Regions from separate parts of the Brevibacillus sp. NSP2.1 genome, predicted to be linked through region 2. Evidence: riboswitches for the same ligand, from Rfam matches in the RefSeq annotation. Region 2 holds a riboswitch; the other holds the start of a gene.
The links. A riboswitch is a leader RNA that binds a small molecule or an ion and turns the genes downstream of it on or off. The one in region 2 is predicted to bind S-adenosylmethionine.
Positions count from the first base shown of each region.

Region 1: it holds a riboswitch for S-adenosylmethionine, as region 2 does, so the genes downstream of both, metK (methionine adenosyltransferase) here and M655_RS02145 (BMP family lipoprotein) in region 2, are expected to answer to the same signal.

Region 1 is NZ_CP048274.1:618,319-624,871, forward strand. Features, by position in the region: gene M655_RS03010 (S8 family peptidase) at 1-2,459, shown strand, start outside; SAM riboswitch class I at 2,664-2,764, shown strand; gene metK (methionine adenosyltransferase) at 2,897-4,108, shown strand; gene M655_RS03020 (polysaccharide deacetylase family protein) at 4,253-5,269, shown strand; gene M655_RS03025 (sensor histidine kinase) at 5,266-6,408, shown strand; gene M655_RS03030 (response regulator) at 6,443-6,553, shown strand, end outside.
Region 2 is NZ_CP048274.1:428,366-434,918, reverse strand. Features, by position in the region: gene M655_RS02150 (ABC transporter ATP-binding protein) at 1-1,071, opposite strand, end outside; gene M655_RS02145 (BMP family lipoprotein) at 1,193-2,221, opposite strand; SAM riboswitch class I at 2,416-2,537, opposite strand; gene M655_RS02140 (methyl-accepting chemotaxis protein) at 2,637-4,112, opposite strand; gene M655_RS02135 (DUF3298 and DUF4163 domain-containing protein) at 4,276-4,899, shown strand; gene M655_RS02130 (MarR family winged helix-turn-helix transcriptional regulator) at 5,101-5,517, shown strand; gene M655_RS02125 (NAD(P)/FAD-dependent oxidoreductase) at 5,619-6,553, opposite strand, start outside.

The DNA.
Region 1 (6,553 bases), 190 kb from region 2:
TGAGCAATCAGTTGCACATCAGCCAGATCAAGGCCGACAAGGCGTGGCCTGTAGTCAACAGCAACCAGGCGATTACGATTGCCGTGCTCGATTCCGGAGCGGACTACAATCACCCTGACTTGAAGGGGAATCTGCTGCCGGGTGTCAATCTGGTCAACCCGGGGAAATCGGCGCAGGATGACAACGGGCACGGGACAGAAGTCATCGGGGTTCTCGCTGCAAAAGGCAACAACGGGATCGGGGTATCAGGGGTAGTCTGGAACGCCCGGATTTTGCCGATCAAAATTTTGAACAAAGATGCAGTGACGAATGTGGACATGATTGCGAAGGGGATCAATACAGCGCTCGACAGGGGAGCCAAAGTTATCCTGATGTCGTTCAGCAGCCTGTCCTATTCCCGCTCCTTGAAAGAGGCCATTGACCGTGCGGAGAGAAGCGGAGCCGTCCTCGTCGCTGCCAGCGGAAACGAAGCAAGCCGCGTCGCCTATCCGGCTGCCTACCCGACAGTCGTTGCGGTTGGGGCCGTGAATGGGAAAAACCAGGCGATTTATCAATCGAACACGGGGCCTGAGTTAAACATTGTGGCGCCGGGGCTTAACGTATATACGACGAAGCTGGGCGGAAAGTACGGATCGTTTTCCGGTACGTCAGCGGCAGCGCCTCAAGTAGCGGGAGCGGCGGCCCTGATTTTGGCCCGCTATCCAAAGCTGACGGCGCTGGATGTGAGGCAAATGCTTTACCAGACGGCTACAGACCTCGGCGAGAGCGGCTGGGACCGGCAAACAGGCTACGGATTGCTGGACGTGAACAAGGCAGTGCGCAGCGCGCTCTCCGGCGACTTTTTGGAGCCGAACAACTCTTTGCAGCGAGCCAAAGCATTCCCTATCGAACAGCAAATACGCGGCAACCTGGGGCCAAACGACACGGTAGACTGGTTTAAAATGGATGTGCCGTATGACGGAAAAGTCAGCTTTACGGCGACGATTAACTCCGGGGTATCCTCCGCCATGGCGGCAACCTTTTACCCAGAAAACCGAACGCCGATTACGCAGTATTTTGGAAACGGGGATACCGTTACCGTCCCGGCAAAAGCGGGCAGGATGAACATCAAGCTGATGCGAAACGGCGGCGTCAACTCGTTTGCCTACGTGCTGACGAGCAAGTTCACGATCAACCCGGACCGCAATGAGCCAAACGATACGATGGCGACGGCAAGGCCGCTGGTAGGCAACCAGATCAGCGTCACGGGCAACTTCCACCAGGAGGGCGACCAGGACTGGTTCTCCTACTACGTCCGCGAATACGGGCATATGGATGTGACGGTGACTCCCGACAACAAGCGGGTGGACCTGGTGCTTGCCATAGGAAAGCAGGAAACCGGAAAAAATACGGTTTGGGACCCGCTCTACGACAACGTCGACCGCGATAATCCGTCGGAGCGTGCGAGCAAGGAAGTCTCCCCGGGAAAATACTACATTCGGGTCAGCGAGTATCAGCAAAATGCGGTGAACGGCGAATATCGCCTGGATCTCGGGTTCACCCCGCTGAAAAAAGATTTGAACGAGCCGAATGATACGTACAGCAGGGCGTCGCCGCTAGCCGCTGGAGGGGTCATGACCGGAACGATTCCGACGGCTTCGGATGCAGACTGGTTTCAATTTACGCTCAATACAGACTCGTACGTCACGATTCGAGCCCCGTTTATTCCGGTATCCAGCGGTTTTCGCATCGCTCTTTACAGCGAGAAAAACATGAACTACGCGCTCGCTTCGACAAACGAAGTGGCTGAGTTGTCCGATCGGGGCAGCGAGATTTTCAGCCTGCGGTTGCCAAAAGGCAAGTATTACGTGCGCCTGAACAGCGGCATTCCGTTCAAGTACGATGCATACAAATTGACAGTCACGCAGCAGCCCCTCGTCTCGGGGTATCGGGATATTTCCGACCATTGGGCGCGCACAGAGATCGCCAGGCTGAGCTCCAAAGGAATTGTCCAAGGCTTCGGCGATGCGACGTTCAAGCCTAACGAGGCAGTAACTCGTGCGCAGTTTGCCACAATGCTGCTGCAGGCGATGCGCGCGACCGGCTCGAAGGTAGCCAGCGCGTATTCCGGACGGGAAGTGTTTTCTGATTTGCCAAAAAAGCACTGGGCGTACAACACCCTTGGAGTGGCTTATCAGCTCGGAGTCTTGAAGGGGTATCCAAACAGTCAGATCAAGCCTGACCAAGCTGTTTCGCGGGCGGAAATGGCCGCGATGATCGCCAGGGCGAAGGGCGTGGCTCTGAACAGCAGCAGCGCACCGAGCTATCGCGATGTTCCGGCCAGCCATTGGGCAGCACCGGCGATCGGCGCTTTGACGGCAAGAAACTGGCTAAACGGATACGGTTCGCTCTTCAAGCCACAGGGCAGCGCTACGCGGGCCGAGGTTGTTGTATTAATCGCCAAATCGTATCAAGTGTAAGAAAAAATTTTCCGCTTTGCGTTCGACAGACGCATGGCATGGCTATATCGTCCTTGTGAAAACGCGGCTTCGATCACCTCAGACGCTTCCCGCAGGCGATTCCAACAGCGTTTTGTACAGGGCGATTTCGGCCAAAGAGGTGCTCTGGCAAAAGTCTATTGACACCACCTCAAAAAACAATTATTCTATAATCCGTAATGGATACTCTTATCCAGAGCAGGCGGAGGGACTGGCCCTATGAAGCCCGGCAACCGTCTGGAGCGGTGCTAACCAGCAGGACGGAAATCTGTTCTGGCCGATAAGAGGATGAAGGAAGCTAAAAGCGCTCAAACCTTTTCCTCCAAAAGATGGAAAAGGTTTTTTATTTGCGTTTACGTCGATAAAATCCTGACTCGGCTACCAAACTATTTGTATGAGGTCAAAGGAGGTATTTTCTCATGGCTTTGCAAAAAGGTCGTCGTCTGTTCACATCTGAGTCTGTAACCGAAGGACATCCGGATAAAATTTGTGACCAAATTTCCGACTCCATCCTGGACGCCATTTTGGCCAAGGATCCAAACGCTCGCGTAGCTTGCGAAACTTCCGTAACTACCGGGCTGGTTCTCGTAGCCGGTGAAATCACCACCAACACGTATGTGGACATCCAAAAGCTGGTGCGCGAAACGATCCGTGAGATCGGTTATGATCGTGCGAAGTTCGGCTTTGACGCTGACACTTGCGGCGTAATCACTGCGATCGGCGAGCAATCCGCTGACATCGCTCTCGGCGTAGACCAGGCTTTGGAAGCGCGCGAAGGCAAAATGACCGACGCTGAGATCGAAGCGATCGGTGCAGGTGACCAAGGTCTGATGTTCGGCTTTGCTTGCAACGAAACACCTGAGCTGATGCCGCTGCCGATCAGCATGTCTCACAAGCTGGCTCGCCGCTTGACTGAAGTTCGCAAAAACGGCACACTCGCCTACCTGCGTCCTGACGGCAAAACGCAAGTAACGGTTGAGTACGATGGGGACAAGCCAGTTCGCATCGACACCATCGTGATTTCGACTCAACACGCTCCTGAGACTACCTTGGAGCAAATCAAGCAAGACCTCATCGAACAAGTTATCAAACCAGTTGTTCCGGCTGAGCTGCTGGACGCTGACACCAAATACTTCATCAACCCGACTGGCCGCTTCGTAATCGGCGGACCTCAAGGGGACGCTGGTCTGACTGGCCGCAAAATCATCGTAGACACTTACGGTGGCTACGCTCGTCACGGCGGCGGCGCGTTCTCCGGTAAAGATCCGACAAAAGTAGACCGCTCCGGCGCTTACGCTGCTCGTTACGTAGCGAAAAACATTGTGGCTGCTGGCCTGGCTGACAAATGCGAAGTGCAAGTGGCTTACGCAATCGGTGTAGCGCAGCCTGTATCCATCGCTGTTGATACTTTTGGTACAGGAACCGTTTCCGAAGAAGATCTGGTGAAACTGGTGCGCAAACACTTCGACCTGCGTCCGGCTGGCATCATCAAGCAGCTCGACCTGCGTCGCCCTATCTACAAACAAACAGCGGCTTATGGCCACTTTGGACGCAATGACCTGAATGTTCCTTGGGAGCAAACAGACAAAGCAGAAGTTCTGAAGCAAGAAGCTGCGCAACTGGCAAAATAAGAACGACAAAGAAAGAGCCTGGTAAAGCTACTGGGCTCTTTTTTTATTACGGGGAAAATTTTCCAGTTATTGGTGGGCTTTAAGCGAAGGGAAAATGTAGGACTGTGTCGAATCTCCTAGTGAGGAAGTAGAGGAGGGGTTTCTTTGCCGAACAAAAGGCTCTTCCTGACCGTATTTGTTATTTCTTTATTGCTGGTTATGTCTGCATTGGGGATTGGTGAATTTTACCAATCAAAAAAGAATGCCCAAAAAGTGCAACCTTTTCCCCAAGTAGATACGTCTATAAGCATAAGCGAGGCGGAAATTGCTGAGCCAAACGTCACGCAGAACGAAAAAGCAACGGTAAAGCCGAAAAAGTGGTATAACAATCAGGTAGTCGTCCTGACGTATCACCAAGTCACGGATGCATCAGGCCAGCGCTACGTCATTTCGCCTGAGCAATTTGCAAAACATATGTCGTTTTTGCACGAAAACGACTTGCAGCCGATCTCGTTGGATGAGTTTTTGCATTTTGTGGATACAGGGAGCTTGCCGACCGAAAATGCTGTCCTGATTACCTTTGACGACGGCTATGAGAGTTATTACACGAAGGCTTTTCCCACCTTACGTACATACGGCTACCCGTCAGTGAACTTCGTGATCGCAGGGCGCTTGCGAGATGTAGCCGATCGAAAACGGGAGAACATGACGACGCCACTTACGCGTCAACAAGTCATGGAAATGCTTCACTCTGGGCTGGCTGATATCGGTTCGCATACGTACAGCCTGCACGAAGAGGAAGCGCGGAATGAATGGGGAGAGATGGGGCCAGAGACGGCTCCCGTCTATTTGCAGGATTTACAACGACTGGAAAATGAGAAAGAATACAGGGATCGGCTCTACGTTGATTTCAGTATGTCTCGTGCAGGCTTGAACAAATGGATGGGCCGGGAGATAAAAACGATTTCATTGCCTTTTGGCTACACGAATCCCATCGTACTGGAGACAGCGCGACAGGCAGGCTACGGATATGTCTTTACTTCTACACCCGGTTTTGTCAAAAGGGGAGTAGATCCGTTCGCCATTCCACGAAATGATGTGGGCCTGCGAGATGTAGATGAGGTCAAACTCCATCAGTTGTTCACGAAAGCGAAAAAAGAGTTCGAAGGAGAGCAATCATGAACAAAGTGATCGACATCAGCGTGCTGGATGGGGTGATTAAGAGAACCATTGAAACTGTGGAAACGAGTAAAACCCAAATTTTTGATATAGCCGAAAGTGCCAGACAGCAAGGCAACTCGTTGAAGTTTGACTTGCACGAGCTTCGGCAGGAGATCTCGAAGGTCATCCAAAAGGTCGATGCGCTGGAGCTGGCCTATCGAAAGTCGCGCAACAGGCTCGTTCAGGTAAGCCGCAACTTCCACATGTACACGGAAGACGACATTCGCATCGCCTACGAGGAAGCGAGCCGGATACAGGTGGAGCTGTCCATCTACCGCGAGCGGGAAAACAACCTGAAGCGCCGTCGCAACGACCTGGAGCGACAGTTGCGAACGCTGGAGGAAACGATCGACCGCGCCGAGAAGCTCGTTTCCCAGATGAGTGTCGTGCTCGGCTACTTGACTGGCGACCTGAGCAAGATCGGAGAAGCGCTGGAATCGGCCAAACAGACTCAATTGATGGGGCTGAAGATCATCCAGGCCCAGGAAGAGGAGCGCAAGCGTGTCGCACGCGAGATTCACGACGGACCGGCCCAATCGATGGCAAACGTCGTGCTGCGCTCTGAAATCGTGGAGCGGATGCTGAAAAACGAGCGCATTCTGGAAGCGCAAATGGAGCTTCACGAGCTGAAGGAAATGGTTCGCCTGAGTCTGGCTGACGTAAGACGGATTATTTTTGACCTTCGCCCAATGGCTCTTGATGACCTCGGACTGGTGCCCACTCTGCAAAAATATATCCAGACGTGCGAAGAACGTATCCGTGCTTCCATTGATCTGGTAGTATTTGGTGTGGAGCCACCGCTGCGCAGCTCTGTCAAAGCTGCGATTTTCCGCCTCGTTCAAGAATGCTTGAACAACGTGGAAAAGCACGCTGGAGCTTCTTCGGTACAAGTGAAGCTGGAGTTTCTGCAGGAGTCGCTAAGTCTCGTCGTCAAAGACGATGGAGTCGGATTCGATCTGGAAAAGCGCATGGCAAACGGCAACTCCTTTGGGCTTTTGGGAATGCGTGAGCGCGTGCAACTGCTGGAAGGCAGTGTGGATCTGCAATCAACTCCTGGCGAAGGAACAAAGGTAATTTTCCAAATACCGTTAAAAATATGAACCGATACAGATTATGTACACAGGGGGATGAAACATGGATAAAAGACAGCAAGAGCTCCGCATCGTGATTGTGGACGACCACCAATTGTTCCGCGAGGGCGTTAAGCGTATTTTGGAAATGGAAGAGGACTTCAAGGTCGTCGGC
Region 2 (6,553 bases):
ATAGCCCATCAGCGCGTTTTCCTCGACGCTCTCCAGCTTGGCCGTCCCCCACAAGTAGCGATCTTCCGGGATGTGCGCCAAGCCCGCCTCGCGAATCGTCGCGACAGTCTGGTTGGTGACGTCCTTGCCGCCCAGCCGAATCGTTCCCTCCTGTGCCGTCCGCAAGCCGCTGATCGCTTGCAGCAGTTCGGACTGGCCGTTGCCCGATACGCCCGCGATGCCGACGATTTCCCCGTGATGCACGGTAAAGCTGACCCGGTCGAGCAGCGTCTGTTTTTCCCGAACCGTCAAGTTCTCCACCTGCAAAAGCGGCCCCCGCTCCAGATCGACGCGCTCGCTCAGCTCCCGCAGCTCGCGTCCGACCATCAGCCGGGCCAGATCGTCCACATTCGTCTCGTTACGCGCTACCGTGCCCGTCACCTTGCCGCCGCGCAACACCGTGATCCGATCTGCGACCTCCATCACTTCCTGCAGCTTGTGCGTAATCAAAATGACGCTCTTCCCGCTCTCCGCCAGATGGCGGATCGTCTGCAACAGCTCGCGAACTTCAAGCGGCGTCAGCACGGCAGTCGGCTCGTCCAGCACGATGATGTCCGCTCCCTGGTACAGCACCTTGAGAATTTCCACACGCTGCTGCTCGCCGATGGAGCAGTTGGACACTCTAGCCTGTGCATCTATCGGAATCCGGTACTGCTCGCTTAGTGCGCGGACCTTTTCCACGGCGTCCTTCCGGCGGAAAAATCCGGCCTGCTGCGGCTCGTAGCCGATCACGATATTTTCCGCCACGCTAAACTCGCCAAACAGCATGAAGTGCTGGTGCACCATCCCGATCCCGCTGCGAATGGCGTCCTGCGGCCCGCGAAAAGCGACAGGCTTGCCGCCTAGCACGATCTCGCCGGACGTAGGCTGCTCCATGCCGTACAGCATCCTCATCAGCGTCGTCTTGCCCGCGCCGTTTTCCCCGACGATGGCGTGGACTTCTCCCGCAGCAAGCGAAAACGAGACCTTGTCGTTTGCAATAAAATCTCCGTATTTCTTGGTCATGGCCCGCATTTCCAAACGATCGGTCATCCTTGCTCCTCCTTCTTTGCGCCTAGCCTTTCTCTTCCTTGCCTCTGCTCCTTGCCTTGCATATAAGGAAGACCGACTACACAGTTGTAGTCGGTCACAATCATGCACTGTGCGCTAGCTGTTAAAACGAGTCTGGCACTTTGCGGGTACCAGCGATGATCTCCTCGCTGATCGCTTTTACTTTGTCCACGACTTCCTGGCCAATAAAAGCGTTCAGAGGCGTCTGGCTCTCGTGCGTCACATACGTTACGCCTACGCCTTTTTCTTTCAGGCCGTAAGTGACAACGCCCGGCTTGAACGAGCCTTCTACGAACGACTTCACGGTTTCATACGCAGCGGCATCTGTCCCTTTGAGCTGGGACAACACGATGTGCTCAGGGTCGATCGTGGTGCGGTCAACGTCCTGTCCCGATGTATAGAAGCCTTTTTCCTTCGCGGCCTCGAACACGCCGAGGTCGCCTACTGCTGCCGCTCCGTTGATGAAGTCGGCGCCTTTGGATGCTTGCAGCAGCGCCAGCTCCTTCGCTTTTGCCGGGTCAGAGAAGCTTCCTACGTAGTTCACCAGGAACTCCGCGTTTGGATTGGTTGCTTTCAAGCCTTCCTGGAAGCCGCCTGTCCATTTTTTCAACAGCGGAATATCCATGGCGACAACCATGCCGACCTTGTTTGTCTTCGTGGCAAGACCTGCCGCAGCGCCCATCAGGTAAGCCGCTTCCTGCTCGCGGAAGGTAACGCTGCGCACGTTTGGCAAATCTACTACGGTATCAATAATCGCGAAGTTGCGGTCAGGATTTTCGGCTGCCACTTTTTTCAGCGCGTCTTCCGCTTCAAAAGAAGAAGTGATAATCAGATCGTAGTTTTCCGCTACCGCAACGCGCAAATTTTCTTCGATGGCGCCGTGGTCAGTAGACTCGATGCTTTTTACTTCTGCGCCAAATTCCTGTCCTGCTTTTTTCGCGCCTTCGTCCATTTGCTGGAAGAACGGGTTTACCCCGATTTTTTCCGGCAAAATCAGCGCAATGCGCTTCTTCGCCGCGCCTTCTTGCCCTGCCGCTTCTTCTTTTGGCTTGTCAGCAGGCGCATTTCCGCCAGCCGAACAGCCCGCAGCCAAAACAGCAAAAGTGGTGAATGCTAACAACAACTTCTTCATGGTGTCTTCCGCTCCCATCCGAACGTTCTACGTTTTTTCTGTATCCTACTACGTAATGTACGGCTTTTTTCCGAAAAAATCAATATTAAACACGAATATTTTGCAATAAAAATATTTTATCGTTCGTGTATTACCCCTCCTGACAACAAAAAAACTCTTCCCGAAGGAAGAGTTTGCGTCCGAAGCCGTCCTCTTCCTCATCTGTCAAAACCCCGGTACAGGTTTTGCAGGAATTGGCACCTTTCTGTCCATGTCACGCATGTCCAGTGGTTGCCGGGCTTCATCGGGCCAGTCCCTCCGCCGCTCTCGATAAGGAGATAAAAACTATCAAGTTACAATGCATTCATTCTAGCAGAACAAACTGAAAAAGCAATTGTTTTTTCAGACTGTTCTCGCCAATTTTACACTTTGGCGCCTATTGTCTGTGAAACGTTTCCTGCAGCCGATGCGACAGATTGTTCAGCTCCCCCAGCTCTTCGGTAATTTCCCGCACCTTTTGATGCTGGTTTTCCGCTGTGGCGAAAAGCTCCTCCAGATTGGCGACCGACTGCTCGGTGACAGCGGTAATGGTCGACATTTCCATCGCCACTTCGCCCGAGCGCATTTTTACCCGGTTCATGCTGGAGCCGACCTGCTCCGCTGCCTGCAGGAAGGCCATCATGCCGGAGCGCACCGCCTCGATCGACGCCACTGTTTTCACAGCCAGCTCCTGGCCTTTTGCCACCGAAGCTTCCCCGTTGCTGATCTGCTGTACAGCGTTCTCGCTTTCCTGATGGAGCGATTTGAGAATCTCGGTAATTTCCTGTGTAGCGGTTGCGCTCTGCTCCGCCAGCTTGCGCACCTCGTCTGCCACCACGGCGAAGCCGCGGCCGTGCTCGCCTGCACGCGCCGACTCGATGGCGGCGTTTAGCGCAAGCAGGTTCGTTTGTGTCGCAATCTGGTTGATGGCTCCTACGATTTCCTCGACCCGATTGGCCTGGCGGTTGAGCTGGTGAATCGTCGACGCTGCCACGTTGACGGCAGAAACGATCTGTTCCATTTGCTGCGACAGCTCTTTCATCATGTCGACGCTTTCTTTCAGGCGGCGGTTGTTCTGGTCGGACTCGCTCTTCATCGCGTTCGTCTGCGTGGTGACCGCCACGATCTCCTGGTCGATCGACTGCACCTCTTCCTCGATCTTCACTGTCGAGTTCGCCTGCGACTCCATGCCCGTCGCCACTTCCTTGAAGGCGATCATCATTTCATCCGTATTGCGTTTCGTTCCTTCGGCATGCTCGTGTACGTGCTCTGTCGTACGGTCGATCTGCTCGGTCATCTGTTGGATATGGACGAGCATCTCTCCCAGGCGACGCTCTTTTTCTTCCGCTTCCTGGCGGGCGATGTTTGCCTTCTGCAAGGACGCTTGTCCCGCCAGACAGAGGTACGTCACCGCTCCCATCATCATCAGAATCGCCATGATGCGTAGCACCAGATTCAGCTCGGTGAAATCGCCGCTGAAAATCTCGTACGATCCTGTGTAAAATCCGACCAGCGTCACGATGATTTGCGCAATTCCGGCTGTCACTACGAGCTTCCAATCCAGGTAAGCCGCGAGAAAACCCATGACCACAAAAGCGAGAAACGTAACTTCTGGATACGTCGTGAAATGATCGAACGAAATCGCGTAAAACATAAGTCCGATCGCTACCAGATAACGAATGACATGGCTGTCTCTTTTGATGAAGTAAAAAGGCGAAACAATAAGGGTGACCAGCAATCCGAGGGACGTCACTTTCCAGAAATTAGCGTCGACTTGATAGGCAATGAGTCCCGCCATCCACAGATGGTTCCATAGGATAAAAATCATAAAGCCTTCTTTGTCCGTTAATGTGTTGCGAACCAATTGAATCATAGTTGCCCCCCTTTTCCCTGCTACTTATGTATCGGATTCTTTTTCCATTATATCGCGCTCAGATTGACTAATTTGTGAAAAAAGTGAGAACAGCCAAAACCAGTGACGAATAGGCTACTATCATACCCCTTATTTTAAGACATCTGGAAAGGAACTAAGAACCGTGGAAGAACAACGCAATCTTTTGCCAGCCACCGTGCTGACGCGGACGATCCAACGTCCGAATACCACGATTTATTACCCGCAACTGGCGGGGCTAGCCAATCAGCAAGCAGAAAAAGACATCAACCGCGCCATTTTGCAAACGGTCCAAGGATTGATTCACGAACAGCAACGGGTACAAGTACCGGGAAATACCCAAATGCAAGGAAGCTACGAAATCAAAACGAACGAGCGCGGCATTTTCAGCGTCACCATGAGCAATTACGCGTACACTCCGCAAATGGCCCACGGCATGACCTTCCTCGGGTCGGTGACGGCAAACATCCATACAGGCAAGCTCTATACGCTGCGCGAGCTGTTCAAGCCGGGCAGCGACTACGTCAACGTCCTGTCCGCGAACATCAAACGCCAGATCGAGGCGCGGCAAATCCCGACGCTGAACGGTTTTACCACGATCAAGCCCGATCAAGATTTTTACGTTGCCGACAAATCATTGGTCATTTACTTCCAACTGTACGAAATCACCCCGTACTATGTCGGCTTCCCGATGTTTCCCATCTCCATCTACGAGTTGGAGCCCATCATTGACGAAAACGGGCCGCTTGGCATTTTGGCTGCCGATTAACAGCCCTCCTTTTACCTTCTTCCCCGAGCTGATGCCCTTGAAACGGCATCGGCTTTATTTTTGTCAGAAAAACGCCTTCTTTTCCACTCGAATAAACATTTACTTATATGTCCTGAACTGCTACTATGTTATTTGTACATATTTACTTAAGCAATCAAGCGCTTCGTCTTTCGAACCAGCTTTTCCTGGAGGTCTGATATCATGCAACATTACGGTCACAAGATCGGCCAAGCTGCCAGAGTCTTCAGTAAAACATTGAATGGAATCATGTCCCCGATGGGATTATATAGCTCGCAATGGAGCATTATTCTTTGCCTGCACTACCGCAACTCTTTGACGCAGGTGCAACTGAGCAACTACCTGAATGTCGAAGCCCCGACGATTACCCGGACATTGACCCGGCTGGAAGAGATGGGCTGGATCATCCGCTCAGAAGGCGACGACAAGCGGGAACGGTACGTGTCGCTCTCGCCTGCGGCAATCGAGCGTTTTCCCCAGTGGCTGCAAGCGGCGCGCGATTTGGAAGCGGTTGCCTTGCGCGATCTGGACGAGAACGAGCTTGCCGTCTTCAACCGGGTGCTGAAAAAGATGACGGAAAATTTGAATACGCAAGCGTAGGCTTGTTTTTGATACGACGACACGACAAAAGGGCTTCTACTCCTGAGCGGCTAAGCAGCCGTGCTCAAGCAGAAGCCCTTTTCCCTATTGCGGGTTGCTGTTTACATCATCCGTTTGACCATGCTGCGCGCCATCCAGACGCCTGCCGCACCCGCCTGCGCCAGTCCGCGCGTGATCCCTGCCCCGTCGCCCCCGCAGAACAGTCCTTTGATTTCCGTCTCAAACTCCTCTGTCAGCTTGGGACGCGCCGAGTAAAATTTCGCTTCGACGCCGTAAAACAGCGTGTGCTCCGAGGCAATTCCCGGCGTGACCTTGTCCAGCGCTTCCACCATTTCAATGAGGCTTTTCATCGTATTGTAAGGCAGCACCAGTCCGAGATCGCCCGGCACGGCTTCCTTCAAGGTCGGCTCGAGGAAGCCTTCCTTGATCCGCGCTTCCGTAGAGCGGCGCGCCCGCAAAATATCGCCGTACTTTTGCACGATCACGCCGCCGTTGGACAAATCGTTGGCGCGTTTGCATATCTCGCGCGCGTACTCGTTCGGCTTGTCAAAAGGTTCCGTGAACGTATGCGAAACGAGCAGCGCGAAGTTCGTATTGGTCGAGCCGAGCGCCGGGTCTTTGTAGGAATGCCCGTTTGCCGCCATGACCCCGCTGTGGTTTTCCACGACGACGTGCCCGGACGGATTGCTGCAAAACGTGCGGACCCGCGTGCCGACGGATGTGTTGAAAATAAACTTGCCCTCGTACAAATGCTCGTTGATTTCGCGCATGACGACATCGGACGTCTCTACGCGCACCCCGACGTCCACCTGGTTGTTGTACATTTTCAGGCGGCGCTTTTTCAGGATGTTGGTCAGCCAAGCCGAGCCGTCCCGGCCAGGTCCGATCACGACAAAGTCACTCTCGTACTCTCCCCCGTTTTTCAGGACGACGCCTCTCACGCGATGGCCGCCGTCTTCCTTGACCGTCAAAATGTCCTCGACCTCGGTCTTGAACATCATGTCGATCCGTTCCTTCAAATATTCAAAAATCGACT